2 regions of the Actinomadura sp. RB99 genome follow, and region 1 is predicted to be linked to the other one. Evidence: riboswitches for the same ligand, from Rfam matches in the RefSeq annotation. Region 1 holds a riboswitch; the other holds the start of a gene.
The links. A riboswitch is a leader RNA that binds a small molecule or an ion and turns the genes downstream of it on or off. The one in region 1 is predicted to bind thiamine pyrophosphate.
Positions count from the first base shown of each region.

Region 2: another riboswitch for thiamine pyrophosphate. It lies ahead of amrb99_RS01855 (cytosine permease); the one in region 1 lies ahead of thiC (phosphomethylpyrimidine synthase ThiC).

Region 1 covers NZ_JABMCA010000091.1:11,083-18,250, reverse strand. The annotation lists gene amrb99_RS43810 (AraC family transcriptional regulator) at 1-601, opposite strand, end outside; gene amrb99_RS43805 (NAD(P)H-binding protein) at 693-1,577, shown strand; gene amrb99_RS43800 (metallophosphoesterase) at 1,711-2,547, shown strand; gene amrb99_RS43795 (TetR/AcrR family transcriptional regulator) at 2,552-3,187, opposite strand; gene thiC (phosphomethylpyrimidine synthase ThiC) at 3,452-5,176, opposite strand; TPP riboswitch at 5,172-5,285, opposite strand; gene tsaA (tRNA (N6-threonylcarbamoyladenosine(37)-N6)-methyltransferase TrmO) at 5,376-5,798, shown strand; gene gdhA (NADP-specific glutamate dehydrogenase) at 5,876-7,168, shown strand, end outside.
Region 2 covers NZ_JABMCA010000001.1:355,899-363,066, forward strand. The annotation lists gene amrb99_RS01840 (arginine deiminase) at 1-945, shown strand, start outside; gene amrb99_RS01845 (ATP-binding protein) at 1,099-1,644, opposite strand; gene amrb99_RS01850 (PAS domain-containing protein) at 2,043-3,926, opposite strand; gene amrb99_RS01855 (cytosine permease) at 4,103-5,473, opposite strand; TPP riboswitch at 5,466-5,583, opposite strand; gene amrb99_RS01860 (rhodanese-like domain-containing protein) at 5,645-5,980, opposite strand; gene amrb99_RS01865 (SSI family serine proteinase inhibitor) at 6,027-6,488, shown strand; gene amrb99_RS01870 (DNA-formamidopyrimidine glycosylase family protein) at 6,564-7,168, opposite strand, start outside.

The DNA.
Region 1 (7,168 bases):
AGCCGGGCTGCTCGGCCTCCGGCCGGGAGAACCACGCGCGCAGCGTCTGGATCAGCAGCAGGTCCAGCAGCCGGTCGAGCACGACCTCCTGGCCGGGCTCGTCCTTGACGATCTCCTCGTCGAGCAGCCCCACCAGCGGCGACCGCCAGGTGTCGCCGCGCACGACCGCCAGCGGCGGCAGCGCGGCCAGCAGCCGCTGCGTGACCGCGCCGCGCGTCTCGTAGGTGCCGACGAGCATCACCGCCCTGCCGTCCGGGTCGGTGCCCCAGGCGCGCACGCCGAGGTCCATCGCCTCCGACAGGCTCGTCCCGTCCGGGGTGGTGCAGCGCTGGCCCGGGTGGATGACGATCTGCGGTTCGGTGGACGGGTCGTCCGCGACGACGTACGGGTCCGGACCGCGGCAGATGACCAGGTCGCCGGGGCGGAGGTGCACGGGCGCGCCCTCGTCCGGGAGCACCCAGGCCTCGTCGCGGACCATGGCCACCAGCGTCAGCGGCGCCTCGTCCTGGATCCGCATCGACCACGGCGGGTTCAGCGTCGAGCGGATCATGAACGCTCCGTGCGCGCGGGGGCCGTCGAGAAGGTCGGTCAGGGCGTCCATGCCGCTCAGCGTAAAGGCTCTGGACGCTCGCGCATGGAGCCGAGCGTCTCAACGATGTCGGACGGGCGCGCCCGGCGGTTGACTCCAGGACATGACGAACACCAGCGGGAACATCAGCGAGAACACCAGCGGGAACATCGGCGGGAACGCCCTGGAGACCGGGCTCGTCCTCGTGCTCGGCGGGACCGGGAAGACCGGGCGGCGGGTCGTCGAGCGGCTGGAGTCCCTGGACGTCCCGGTCCGGATGGGCTCGCGGTCAGCGGTCCCCGGCTTCGACTGGACGGACGGGACGACCTGGGCGCCGGTCCTGCGGGACGTCGAGTCGGTCTACCTGTCCTACTACCCGGACCTCGCCGCGCCCGGCGCGCCCGAGGCGATCGGTGCCTTCACCGCCGCGGCGGCGGCCGCCGGGGTGCGCCGGGTCGTGCTGCTGTCCGGGCGCGGCGAGGAGGAGGCGCGGGCGTGCGAGCGCGTCGTCCGCGACTGCGGCCTGGAGTGGACGATCGTGCGGGCCGCGTGGTTCGCGCAGAACTTCAGCGAGGACTACCTGCTCGACCCGGTTCGGGCCGGCGAGGTCGTCCTGCCGGCCGGCGACGTGCCCGAGCCGTTCGCCGACGCCGACGACATCGCGGACGTGGCCGTCGCCGCCCTCACCAGCGCCGGGCACGCCGGAGAGGTCTACGAGGTCACCGGGCCGCGCGCGCTGACCTTCGCCGACGCGGTCGCCGAGATCGGCCGCGCCGCCGGACGCGAGATCGCCTACGTGCGGGTCGGCGCGGACGACTACGCGGCGGCGCTCAAGGAGCACGGCCTCCCCGGCGAGGTCGCCGGCCTGCTGACGTACCTGTTCACCACCGTGCTGGACGGCCGCAACGCCGAACCCGCCGACGGCGTCCGCCGCGCCCTCGGCCGCGAGGCCCGCGACTTCGCCGACTACGCCCGCGAGACCGCCGCCACCGGCATCTGGAACGCCTGAACCCGCCCCGTCCGCCGCGTCGAGCGGCTGACCTGGAGGAAGCACGGCCGGGCACGGCGATCCCCGCCCCGGCCGCGGCCCGCGCCCGCCCGCCGGGCGCGGGCCGCGCCCGGTTTGCGCTTACGATCACGGCATGAGCGGTGTGTACGCGATCAGCGACCTGCACGTCGGGTTCCCCGAGAACCGCGCCTTCGTCGAGGCGCTGGAGCCCGCGGCGCCGGGCGACTGGCTGATCGTGGCGGGCGACGTCGCGGAGCGGTTCGCCGACGTCGAGTGGGCGCTCGGCGTGCTGGCCGGGCGGTGGGACCGCGTGCTGTGGGTCCCCGGCAACCACGAGCTCTGGACGGTCAAGGACGACCCGGTGGCCCTGCGCGGCGAGGCCCGCTACCGGCGGCTCGTCGACATGTGCCGCGGGCTCGGCGTGCTCACGCCCGAGGACCCGTACCCGGTCTGGGACGGCGCGGACGGCCCGGTCACGGTCGCCCCGCTCTTCCTGCTGTACGACTACACGTTCCGGCCGGACGGCGCGTCCACCAAGGAGGAGGCGCTGAAGATCGCGCACGACTCCGGCGTCGTCTGCACCGACGAGGTCTACCTGCACCCGGACCCGCACCTCACCCGGGACGCCTGGTGCGACGCCCGGATCGCCTACACCGAGGAGCGGCTCGCGGCCCTCGCGCCCGGCACCCGGACCGTGCTGGTCAACCACTGGCCGCTCGTCCGCGAACCCACCCGCGTGCTCTGGTACCCGGAGTTCGCGCAGTGGTGCGGCACCGAGCGCACGGAGTCATGGCACTCCAGGTTCGGCGCCGTCGCCGTCGTGTACGGCCACCTGCACATCCCCCGGACGATCTGGACGGACGGCGTGCCGCACATCGAGGTGTCGGTCGGCTACCCGCGCGAATGGCGCGCGAAGGGCGGCGGGCCGGAGGGGCCGCGCCGCGTCCTCCCCGTCCCCGCCGAGAACTGACGCCTCAGCCGGACGGGTCCGGCGCGCCGCCCGACCCGTCGTGCGCGGCGCCGCTCTCGCCGTGCGCGGCGCTGGGGACGATGCCGGACGCGGCGAGGGAAAGCAGCCGCCGGGCGGCGCCGGGTTCCCGCTCGCCGGCCATCGCGATCCCGCCCGCGAGCTTCAGCACGTCCAGGAACGCGGCCCCGGCGGGCGCCTCGCCGTACTCCTGCGCGCGCGCGAACAGCGCAGCGCCCGCGTCCCGCATGGCGCGGCACGACCGGAACGCCTCGCAGCGCTCGCCGCGCAAGGAGACCAGGACGGACGGGGCCGTCCCCTGGAACACCGACACGGCGGCGACGAAGTCGTCCAGCCACGCGAGGAGCGCCCGCCCCGGCTCCGGCGACTCCAGCAGCTCGCGGCCCCGCTCCGCGAGCGCGTCGTAGGCGTCGGCGAGCAGCGCCTCCAGGAGGTCCTGCCGGGTGGGGAAGTGGCGGTAGAGCGTCCCGACGCCGACGCCCGCCAGGCGGGCGACGCCCTCCAGGGAGGCGCCCGCGCCGTCGCGCAGGAACATCTCGCGCGCAGCGGCGAGCAGCCGGGCGCGGTTGCGGCGGACGTCCGCGCGCGGCGCACGGGTGCGCGGCGTGTCGTCGCTGGTCACCTGGGTCCCCGGTCCTTCCTGACGCGTGCGCGACCGCGGCGTGCAGGGGGACGGTCCGCGGTGTTGGAACGTTCCCTGAAGTCTAGTCGCAGCGCGCCGCGCCACCCCGGGCAGGCGGCCGTGTCCGCCCGGCCGGTGTCCCGCGAGGGGGGATCCGAGCGGCCGGAGCCCGCCGCGGCACGCGGTTCGCGGCGGGCTCCGGTGAGGGAAGGGGGCCGCCCTCACCGAGGGCGCCGGTGACCGGTCTCCCGGCCCGGTCCCCGGTCAGGAACCGCCGGGCGCCAGCGGCAGGTACACGCGCCCGCCTCCGGCGCGGAACTCCCCGGCCTTCTCCCGCATCCCGGCGGCGAGCGCCTCCTCCTCGGCCAGTCCGTGCTCGCCGGCGTACCGGCGGACGTCCCGGGTGATCTTCATCGAGCAGAAGTGCGGCCCGCACATCGAGCAGAAGTGCGCGGTCTTCGCCGGCGCCGCCGGGAGCGTCGCGTCATGGAACGCCCGCGCGGTGTCCGGGTCCAGCGACAGGTCGAACTGGTCCTCCCAGCGGAAGTCGAACCGCGCGTCCGACAGCGCGTCGTCCCACGCCTGCGCGCCCGGATGCCCCTTGGCCAGGTCGGCGGCGTGCGCCGCGATCTTGTAGGCGATCACGCCGGCCTTGACGTCGTCGCGGTCCGGCAGCCCGAGGTGCTCCTTCGGCGTGACGTAGCAGAGCATCGCGGTGCCGTGCCAGCCGATCATCGCGGCGCCGATCGCCGAGGTGATGTGGTCGTAGCCCGGCGCGATGTCGGTGGTCAGCGGCCCCAGCGTGTAGAACGGCGCGCCGTCGCACCACTCCTGCTGCAGGTCCACGTTCTCCTTGATCTTGTGCATCGGGACGTGGCCCGGGCCCTCGTTCATCACCTGGTTGTCGAACTCGGCGGCGATCCGGGTGAGCTCGCCCTGCGTGCGCAGCTCCGCGAACTGCGCCTCGTCGTTGGCGTCCGCGATGCAGCCGGGCCGCAGCCCGTCGCCGAGCGACCAGGTGACGTCGTAGGCCGCGAAGATCTCGCACAGCTCGCGGAAGCGGGTGTAGAGGAAGTTCTCCTCGTGGTGCGCCAGGCACCACGCCGCCATGATCGACCCGCCGCGCGAGACGATGCCGGTCTTCCGCCGCGCCGTCAGCGGCACGTACCGCAGCAGCACGCCCGCGTGCACGGTCATGTAGTCGACGCCCTGCTCGGCCTGCTCGATCACGGTGTCGCGGAAGACGTCCCAGGTCAGCTCCGCCGGGTCGCCGCCGACCTTCTCCACCGCCTGGTACAGCGGGACGGTCCCGACCGGCACCGGCGAGTTGCGCAGGATCCACTCGCGGGTGGTGTGGATGTCCCGGCCCGTCGACAGGTCCATGATCGTGTCGGCGCCCCAGCGGGTCGCCCACGTCATCTTCTCGACCTCGTCCTCGATCGAGGACGCCACCGCCGAGTTGCCGATGTTGGCGTTCACCTTCACCAGGAAGCTCCGGCCGATGACCATCGGCTCGATCTCCGGGTGGTTGACGTTGGCGGGCAGCACCGCCCGGCCCGCCGCCAGCTCGTCGCGGACGAACTCCGGCGCCACGCCCTCGCGCAGCGCCGCGAACTCCATCTCGGCGGTGATCTCCCCGCGCCGCGCGTAGGCGCGCTGGGTCACCGCGCCGCCGCTCGCCCGGCGCGGCCTGCGGGGGAGCGGCCCGTCGGCCGCGGGCGCGGAGCGGCGCCCGTCGTCCTCGGGGCGCGCCGCCCGCCCGTCGTACGGCTCGGTGTCGCCGCGCTCGGCGATCCACGCCTCCCGCAGCGCGGGCAGCCCCTTGCGGACGTCGGTCTCGTGGTCGGGGTCGGTGTACGGCCCGGACGTGTCGTACAGGACGACGACGTCGCCGTTGGTCAGCGGGACCTCCCGCATGGGAACGCGCACCCCCGGGCGGGAACCCTGGAGGTAGGTCTTGCGGGCAGCTGGAACCACGGATTCGGTCATGACGACTCGATCTCTCCCTACGCCGGCATTACCCGGTCAGGTTCATGCGGTCAGCGGCCGTCCCAGCCGCTATCTCAGCCCGGTTCGCCGGGCCCCCGCGATCTGTCGTGCTCGACGGTAACCCGGCGCACCCCCGTTGCGGCAACCACCGCCGCCGGGGTAGAACGCGCCCGCGCGACGGGGCTGGGAGGATCAGGGCATGGAGAACATCCGCGATGACTTCGCCCTCACACCCGTCGGCCACGTGTCGTCCCCCCTCAGCGACCGCGCCGAGGCGCCCAAGCAGGGGACGGAGGGCGCCCCCGACGCGTGGCTGGTCTTCGAGCCGTCGTACCAGGCGGCCCTGGAGGGGCTCGGCGACGGCGACCGGATCATCGTGCTCACCTGGCTGCACCTGGCTCCGCGGGACGTGCTGCGGACCCGGCCGCGCGACGACCCGCGCAACCCCGAGACCGGCGTGTTCGCCACCCGCTCCCCGGCCCGCCCGAACCCGATCGGCCTGCACCCCGTGGAGATCCTCCAGGTCACCGGGCGGCGCGTGCGCGTCCGCGGCCTGGAGGCGCTCGACGGCACGCCGGTGCTGGACGTCAAGCCCGTTCTCGCGGGGGGTACCGGCCTTTGACCGGCCCGTGCTCCGCGGTGGTCCAGACCACCGCCTAAAGTGGAGAGGCATGATCACCGTCTGAGGAAGGACCCGGCATGCCCGTTTCCCCCCGGCCGCAGAACGCGACCGGCACGCACACCGTGCTGGACAAGGCCTACGAGCGCGTCCTCGTCCGCGACCCGGGGGAGCCGGAGTTCCACCAGGCCGTCCACGAGGTGCTGGAGTCGCTCGGACCGGCCGTCGCCGCCCGCCCCGAGCTCGCCGGCCAGGGGGTGCTGGAGCGGCTCGTCGAGCCCGAGCGGCAGATCGTCTTCCGGGTGCCGTGGACCGACGACTCCGGCGCGGTGCATGTCAACCGCGGCTTCCGGGTGGAGTTCAACAGCGCGCTCGGCCCGTACAAGGGCGGCCTGCGCTTCCACCCGTCGGTGAACCTCGGCATCGTGAAGTTCCTCGGCTTCGAGCAGATCTTCAAGAACGCGCTGACCGGTCTCGGCATCGGCGGCGGCAAGGGCGGCAGCGACTTCGACCCGCGCGGCCGCTCGGACGCCGAGGTGATGCGGTTCTGCCAGTCGTTCATGACCGAGCTGCACCGCCACATCGGCGACGACACCGACGTCCCGGCCGGGGACATCGGCGTCGGCGGCCGGGAGATCGGCTTCCTGTTCGGCCAGTACCGGCGGATCAGCAACCGCTGGGAGGCGGGCGTCCTCACCGGGAAGGGCCAGCCCTGGGGCGGGTCGGCGTGCCGGACCGAGGCCACCGGCTACGGCAACGTGATGTTCACCGCCGAGATGCTCCGCAAGCGCGGCGAGGAGCTGGACGGCCAGACCGTCACCGTGTCCGGATCCGGCAACGTCGCGATCTACAGCATCGAGAAGGCGCAGCAGCTCGGCGCCAACGTGATCACGGTGTCCGACTCGGGCGGCTACGTGGTGGACGAGAAGGGCATCGACCTCGAACTGCTCAAGCAGATCAAGGAGGTCGAGCGGGGCCGGGTCGCCGACTACGCCGAGCGGCGCGGCGCGTCCGCCCGGTTCGTCCGGGGCGGCAGCGTCTGGGACGTCCCGGCCGACATCGCGCTGCCGTCGGCGACGCAGAACGAGCTGGACGCCCAGGCCGCGCGGGTGCTGGTCCGCAACGGCGTGAAGGCCGTCTCCGAGGGCGCCAACATGCCCACCACGCCCGAGGCGGTCCACGTGCTGCAGGAGGCGGGCGTCGCGTTCGGCCCGGGCAAGGCCGCCAACGCCGGCGGCGTCGCCGTCAGCGCCCTGGAGATGCGGCAGAACGCGGGACGCGAGATGTGGACGTTCCCGAAGGCCGAGGCGGAGCTGGCGGAGATCATGACGCGGATCCACAACACCTGCGACGAGACCTCCGAGCGCTACGGC
Region 2 (7,168 bases), on a different contig from region 1:
GAGCAGGCGATCGCGGACGCGATCGTCGACCTGCGGCTCGGCGACCAGCTGCGCCGCGTCGTGGAGGGGTACCTGCGCGACCTCGACCCGGAGGACCTGTCGCAGACGCTGGTCGCGGGGCTGGCGCACGAGGAGCTGAAGTCCGGGCACGGCCTGGTGTACCGGCTGATGGACCGGCTCGACTTCATCGTGGACCCGCTGCCCGGCCTGCTGTTCACCCGCGACAACAGCGCGTGGATCGGCGACCGGGTGGCGGTGACGAGCCTGGCGATGGAGGCGCGGCGCCGGGAGGCGCAGCTCACCGGGCTGATCTACGCGCACCACCCGCGGTTCGACGGGGTGGAGCCGGTGTACTCGCCGGCGCTGGAGCATCTGGAGGGCGGCGACGTCCTGCTGCTGTGCCCGGGGGTGATCGCGGTCGGGACGGGCGAGCGGACGACCCCGGCGGGCGTGGAGCGGCTGGCCCGGCAGGTGATCGGGGCGGGGCTGGCGCACACGGTGCTGGCGGTGCCGATCGCGCAGGAGCGGGCGACCATGCACCTGGACACGGTGTGCACCATGGTCGACGTCGACACCGTGGTCATGTACCCGCCGGTCGCGCACTCGCTGACCGCGTACACGGTGACGCTGGACGACGGCGACCTGCGGGTGGCGGAGCCGCGCCCGTTCCTGGAGGCGGCGGCGGACGCGATGGGCCTGGACCGGCTGAAGGTGATCGACACCGGTCTGGACCCGGTGACCGCCGAGCGGGAGCAGTGGGACGACGGGAACAACACGCTCGCGGTCGCGCCCCGGCTGTGCGTGGCGTACGAACGCAACATCGAGACGAACGCGCAGCTGGAGGCGTCGGGGATCGAGGTCATCCGGATCAGCGGCAGCGAGCTCGGCACCGGGCGGGGCGGCCCGCGCTGCATGTCCTGCCCGATCCTCCGCGACGCCCCCTGACGACGGAGCCCCCGTGACGGGGGGCTCCTCCGGACGACGAAAGGCCCCGGCGATGCCGGGGCCTTTCCCACGTTGGACGCTCGGGCGGTGTCGACGGGGGCACGACAGCGCCCGAGCTTGTTGAGGACCATACAAGGTGCGGCAGTGGTCCTTCTAGGCGGGGTATGCCCTACTTGGGGCCACCTCATTCCTCGTTCCGTTGTAGAAGCCTTCGTCTGGTTCGTCCATGAGGTCCGGAAAGTCGGCGAGGTCGGGCACGACGGTGTCGGAGTGCGCGGGCGAGACCGCGTCCTCACCGCCGTTCGAGCGCGGCGTGCGCAGCACGGCCCACACGGTGGTGGCGCCGTCCTCGTGCCGGACGCCCCAGCCCTCCGACAGGGCCTCGACGATGCCGAGCCCGCGGCCGCCGAGCGAGGACAGCGTGCCCGGGCCGCGGCGCGGCTCGGTCATCGCGCCCCCGTCGCTGACCTCCAGTTCCAGGACGTCGCCCCGGCACAGCCAGCAGACCCGGACCTGCCCGGAGGGCAGCGGCCTGGCGTGCCGCAGGGCGTTGCTGATCAGCTCGCTGACGATGACGCTGGCATCGTCGACGACCGACTCGTAGACCCCCGAGGCGGCCAGCTCGGAGCTGAGGCGCTTGCGGGCGACCGCGACGCTGGACGGCGCGTGTGGCAGCAGTACGACGCTCGACGCCCTCACCTCCCCGTGGTTCCGCTGTCTCGGACCAGTCCCGTCGCCGCTCTTCCGGTACGACCGAAATGCCCTGATGGCCTGGGCCGGAAACCTGAGCGATTCAGTTTGCCACCTGCACAACGAGTCACCGGCCGTTCGGTCACGGTGATCACCCCCGTACGCGGCGTCGGAGCCCGGTGCGGGACGGCGATCCCGTCACCTACGGCGACCATCCATGGATCTATCCAGCCGGAGGACGGGTTACTCCTCGCGCGCGCGTTTCGTCCGTCACACCCGGTGGCCACCGTACTTTCCCGCACGGGGCAACACTGCCACCGGCCAAGATCGCTCAAACCGCGGGCCACATCGGACTCACCCGGCCGCAGCCGGAGCGCTGTCCTCACGGTAAGTGACCGACCGGGCGGTCATTCGGCCGGCAGGACCAGCCGCATGCAGGTGCCCGGCTTGTCGCCCGTGCCGGGGTGCGCCGAGATCGTCCCGCCCTGCGCCTCGGTCAGCCGCTTCACGATGTAGAGCCCGAGGCCGATGCCGCCGAACCGGCGCCGGTCCCCCGCCTCGCCCTGCACGAACCGCTCGAAGATCCGCTCGTGGTCGCCCGGCCGGATGCCGATCCCCTCGTCCTCGACCGCCACCGCGATCCCCGCCGGGCTAGCCTTCGCGCGGACCCGGACCGTCCCGCCGTCCGGGCTGTACTTGAACGCGTTCTCCAGCAGCTGCCCGAGCACGATGTCGGTCGCCATCGCGTCGCCCCGGCAGCGCGGCAGGCCCGGCTCGATCTCCAGCTCCACCCGGTGCAGCGGCGACAGCGACCGGAACCCCGCGACGACGCCCTCCAGGACCCGGGTCAGGTCGAACGGCTCGACCGTCACGGCCAGCTCGTCGGCGCCCGCGCGGGAGCCGAGCAGCAGGTGCTCCACCAGCCGGCCGAGCGACTGGGCGCGCTCGGCGATCGTCGCGACGGCGGCGCGGCGGTCGGCGTCGGTCAGCTCGTCCCACCGGTTGACCAGCGTCGACGCGAACCCCTGCACGACCGTGATCGGGGTGCGCAGCTCGTGGCTGGTGGTGGCGAGGAACAGGTCCTTCGCCTCCTCCAGGGCCTTGGCCTCCGTCACGTCGCGGAAGTCGACGACCAGCTCGCCGGTCTCCTCGATCTCCGCGGCCAGCACGTTCAGCCAGACGCCCGACTCCAGCGGGAACGTCAGCATCTCGCCGAGCGCGGGCATGTCGAACGGCAGCGGCCGGCCGATCGCGTCCTCCGGCGGGACCCCGGTGAGGGCGTGCGCGGCCGGGTTCCACTGCCGGACGACGAGGTCGTGGTCGAGCACCGCGATGCCGTCCGCGCTGGAGTCGATCACCGCGCGCTCGTGCGCCCGCTGCCGGACGACCTCCGCGTACGCGACGGCGTTGCCGACCGCCACGCCGGCGTGCCCGGCGAGCAGCTCCAGCAGCTCCAGCTCGGTGTGCCCGATCTTGCGTCCGGAGAACAGCGCGTACAGCGCCCCGTACGGGCGGTTCTGCAGGTAGGACAGGCCGAGCGCGACGGTGTGCAGGCCGGGCAGCTCGGACCAGACCAGGTCGCCGAGCCGCTGCTCGCCGGTCGCGAGCTTGACCGTCTTGCCGGACCGCAGCAGCTCCCCGACCAGGCTCGGGCGCAGCTCGGCGGTCGTCCCGCGCAGGTGCTCGGGCAGGCCCGACGTGCTGACCAGCCGCAGCCGCTGCCCCTCGATCCGGACGAACCCGCCCGCGTCCGCGCCGGTCAGCTCGATCAGCGCGGTCGTGATCCGGTCGAGCACGACGGCGAGGTCCAGTTCGGCGTTCAGGTCGGCGACGATGTCGTTCAGCCGCCGGACGAGCCGGGCCCGCTCCGTCATGTGGTGCTGGACGATCTCGTCGTCCTCCGCCGGGTGGTACACCCCGACCCAGCCGAGCGGGGTGCCGGCCGGGTCCTTCAGCAGGCTCGTGTCGATCCGCACGTCGATCAGCCGGCCGTCCCGGTGGAACCGGCGGGTCGCGATCGAGATCTGCCCGCCCTCCTTCTCGGACTCGCCCTCGCCGGCGCGCCGGGTGAGCAGCCGCTCCTGGACGGCGTTGTGCTCGGCCTTCAGCTCGTCCGGGACGATCGGCGGGACGCGCCCGACCATCTCCTCGGCGCTCCAGCCGAACATCCGCTCGGCGGCCGGGTTCCACACGGTGACGCGGTGCTTCTGGTCGACGGCCACGATCGCGTCGGCGGCGCTCTCGATGACGGCGCGCGCGATCGGGTCGTGGACGTGCTGCACGCCTGTCATCGTGCCACCGGAGCCCGGTGCGGCGCCGGGCAACCGGCGCCGAAAAGTTCCCACCAGGCGACCCCCGCGAAGGGAGGAACGCCACTTCAGGGGCCCGGGGACCTCGGGATCGGCCATCTCCGTCGTGCCTTTCCGGCGGGGCGCGGCGCATCCGTCGGCGCGCGGCTCCGGCAACCCTACCGCCGGGTAATACCGGGCCGGCGGGCGGCGCCCGTCCGGCCGATCAGGAGCGTCGCGGCGGCCGCGACGAGGAAGGAGAGCAGCGACGCGCTCATCCAGCTCTGCGGGGTGAAGTGCAGCGCGTCCCGCACGTGCTGCCACAGGTCCGTCCACCAGCCGATCGTCCCGGAGTTGATCAGCTGGTAGGCGACGATGCCGACCACCCAGGCCGCGATCATGCTCCACCGGGACGGCGCGGCGCGGCTCGCGTCCCAGCCGCCGGCGCGGCCCCGGCCCAGGAAGAAGTCCGCCGCGAGCACGCCCAGCATCGGCACGAACACCGACCCGATCAGCGACAGGAAGCCCGCGTAGTCGTTGATGTCCAGCACCAGCGCCAGCACGGTGATCCCCGCGCCGAGCGCGACCGACAGGACGCGGCGGTCGGCGCGCGGCACCAGGTTCTGGATCGACACGGCGGTGGAGTACACGTTCGCGAACGACTGGTCGGCCTCCCGGAGCACGAACACCGCGAAGAACACCGCGCCCAGCGCGACGTGCAGGAACGGGTCGAACACCTTGCCCGTGTCGCCGCCCACGAGCGCCAGGGCCAGCAGCCCCAGCACGTACGCGACGATCTGCGTGACCGAGTACCCGACCGACGCCGCGCCGAACGCCCCGCGCGCGCTCTTCGCGTGCCGGGTGTAGTCGGCGGCGACCGGCACCCACGAGATCGACACCGCCAGCGCCGCGTCCGCGCCGATCCAGAACCCGTGCCACGACCCGTGGTTCAGGTCCGGCAGCGGCTGCCGGACGAGCTGCACGTAGAAGTAGGCGAGCGCGACGATCACCGCGACCGTCACGTACCGGCGCAGCAGCCGCACCGACCCGAGCGGCCAGATCGTCAGCACGGTCGTGAGCACCCCGGCCGCGACGACGTACCCCCAGCGGGGCACCCCGTCCCACAGCTCGCGCGCCGCGTCCGCGATCACGATCAGCTCGAACGTGCCCCAGCCGATCAGCTGCGCGATGTTCAGCACCGTCGGCACGTACGACAGCCGCGCGCCGAACAGGCCGCGCAGCAGCACCATCGCCGGCTGGCCCGTCCGCGCGCCCGGCGCGGCGGCCAGGCCGAGCATCAGCCCGCCCAGCACGGTGCCGACGATCATCGCGACGATGCCCGCCGCGATCGCCAGCGTCGGCGTCCCGGCGGCATCGGGCGCGAGGACGGTGTAGGCGCCGGAGAAGGCCAGCAGGCTGACCCCGAGGTTCGCCCAGAACGCGCTCTGGTCCCAGAAGCCGAGCACCTTCGGGGCGGGCTCGTCGAGGGTGTACGGGACCTCGTTGCGCGGGCTCTCGTGCGCGAGGGTCTTCTCGACGTCGGACGTCACGGGACACGCTCCCTACGCCGGCATTACCCGGACAGGTTCATGCGGTCGGCGACGCCAGGAAGGCCGCCCTCTCAGCCCGGCTCATGGCCCGAGCTCCCGCGGTTATCGGTCGGCACCGATCGTACAACCGCCCGCAACCCCTACAAAGGGGGCGTATTTCCCGGAGGGCGGTCAGGCCACGTAGGGCTCGCCGTCCCCGCCGTTCTCCATCGGGCGGCCCGCCTCGGCCCAGCCCTTCATCCCGCCGTCCACGTTCTTCGCCAGCCAGCCCGCCTGGTTCAGCGCCACCGTCACCTGCGCCGACCGCGCCCCCGACCGGCAGATCACGAAGATCTCGCGGTCCCGCGGGATCTCCCCGGCCCGGTCGCCCAGCTGCCCCATCGGAATGTGGACGGCGTCGGGCGCGTGCCCCGCGTCCCACTCGCTCTGTTCGCGCACGTCGAGCAGGTAACCGCCCTGCGGAACGTCGGCGGCGACCACCGCCGGAACCTCGTCCCCGAAAATCATCACACCCCCATGGAACCGCGCGAAGCCCCCCCGCGTCGAATCACGCATGCGGTATCGGACGCTCATCCTCGCCTCGTCCGGGCTCGCCATGATCTTCTCACTGGCCGCCTGCGGCGACGAACACGTCAAGACCCTTCCCGCCGAGCGGCCCTCGGGCACCACCACGGTACGGCCCTCGGGCCCCTCGGCCGACAGCCTCACCATCCAGGTCAAGGCGTCGGCCCAGGCTCCCGCCACGACCTACAGGCTGACCTGCGACCCGGCCGGCGGCGACCACCCGAAGGCCGCCGACGCCTGCGCCGCCCTCACCAAGGTCAAGGACCCGTTCGCGCCCGTCCCCAAGGACCGGATGTGCACCGACATCTACGGCGGCCCGGAGGTCGCCACGGTGAAGGGCACCTGGCGGGGCAAGCCCGTCGACACGACCTTCAAGCGCAACGACGGCTGCCAGCTGCACCGCTGGAGCGAGATCGCCCCCGTCTTCGGCCCCGTCCCCAAGGTCCGCTGAGCCCCCGAAGCCGGCCGGGTTTCCGAGCTTCCGAGGTCGGCCGAGTCCAAGACCGGCCGCCCCGCCCGCCGCGGGCTACTTGAGGAGGCGGGAGAGGCGGCGGTCGGCCAGGGGCTTGCCGCCGGTCTGGCAGGTGGGGCAGTACTGGAGGGCCGAGTCGGCGAACGACACCTCGCGGATCGTGTCGCCGCACACCGGGCATTTCTCGCCCTTGCGGCCGTGCACGCGCAGGCCGGTCTTCTTCTCGCCCTTGAGGTCCTGCGCTTCGAGGCCGCGCGAGCGCTCCACCGCGTCGCGGAGGGTCGTCACGATCGCCTCGTGCAGGACCGCGATGTCGTCGTCGGTGAGCGTCGCGGCGATCTTGAACGGGGACATCTTCGCCACGTGCAGCACCTCGTCGGAGTAGGCGTTGCCGATGCCGGCGATGACGCTCTGGTCGCGGAGCAGCCCCTTGATCTGCGTGCGCTTGCCCGCGACGATCTCGCGCAGCCGGCCGGCGGTGAACGACTCGTCCAGCGGGTCGGGGCCGAGGCCCGCCACGCCGGGCACGTCGGCGGGGTCGCGGACGACGTAGACCGCGAGGCCCTTCTTCGTCCCGGCCTCGGTGAGGTCGAAGCCGGAGCCGTCGTCGAGGTGGACGCGGAGCGCGAGCGGGTTCTTCCCGCCGGGACGGGCGGGTC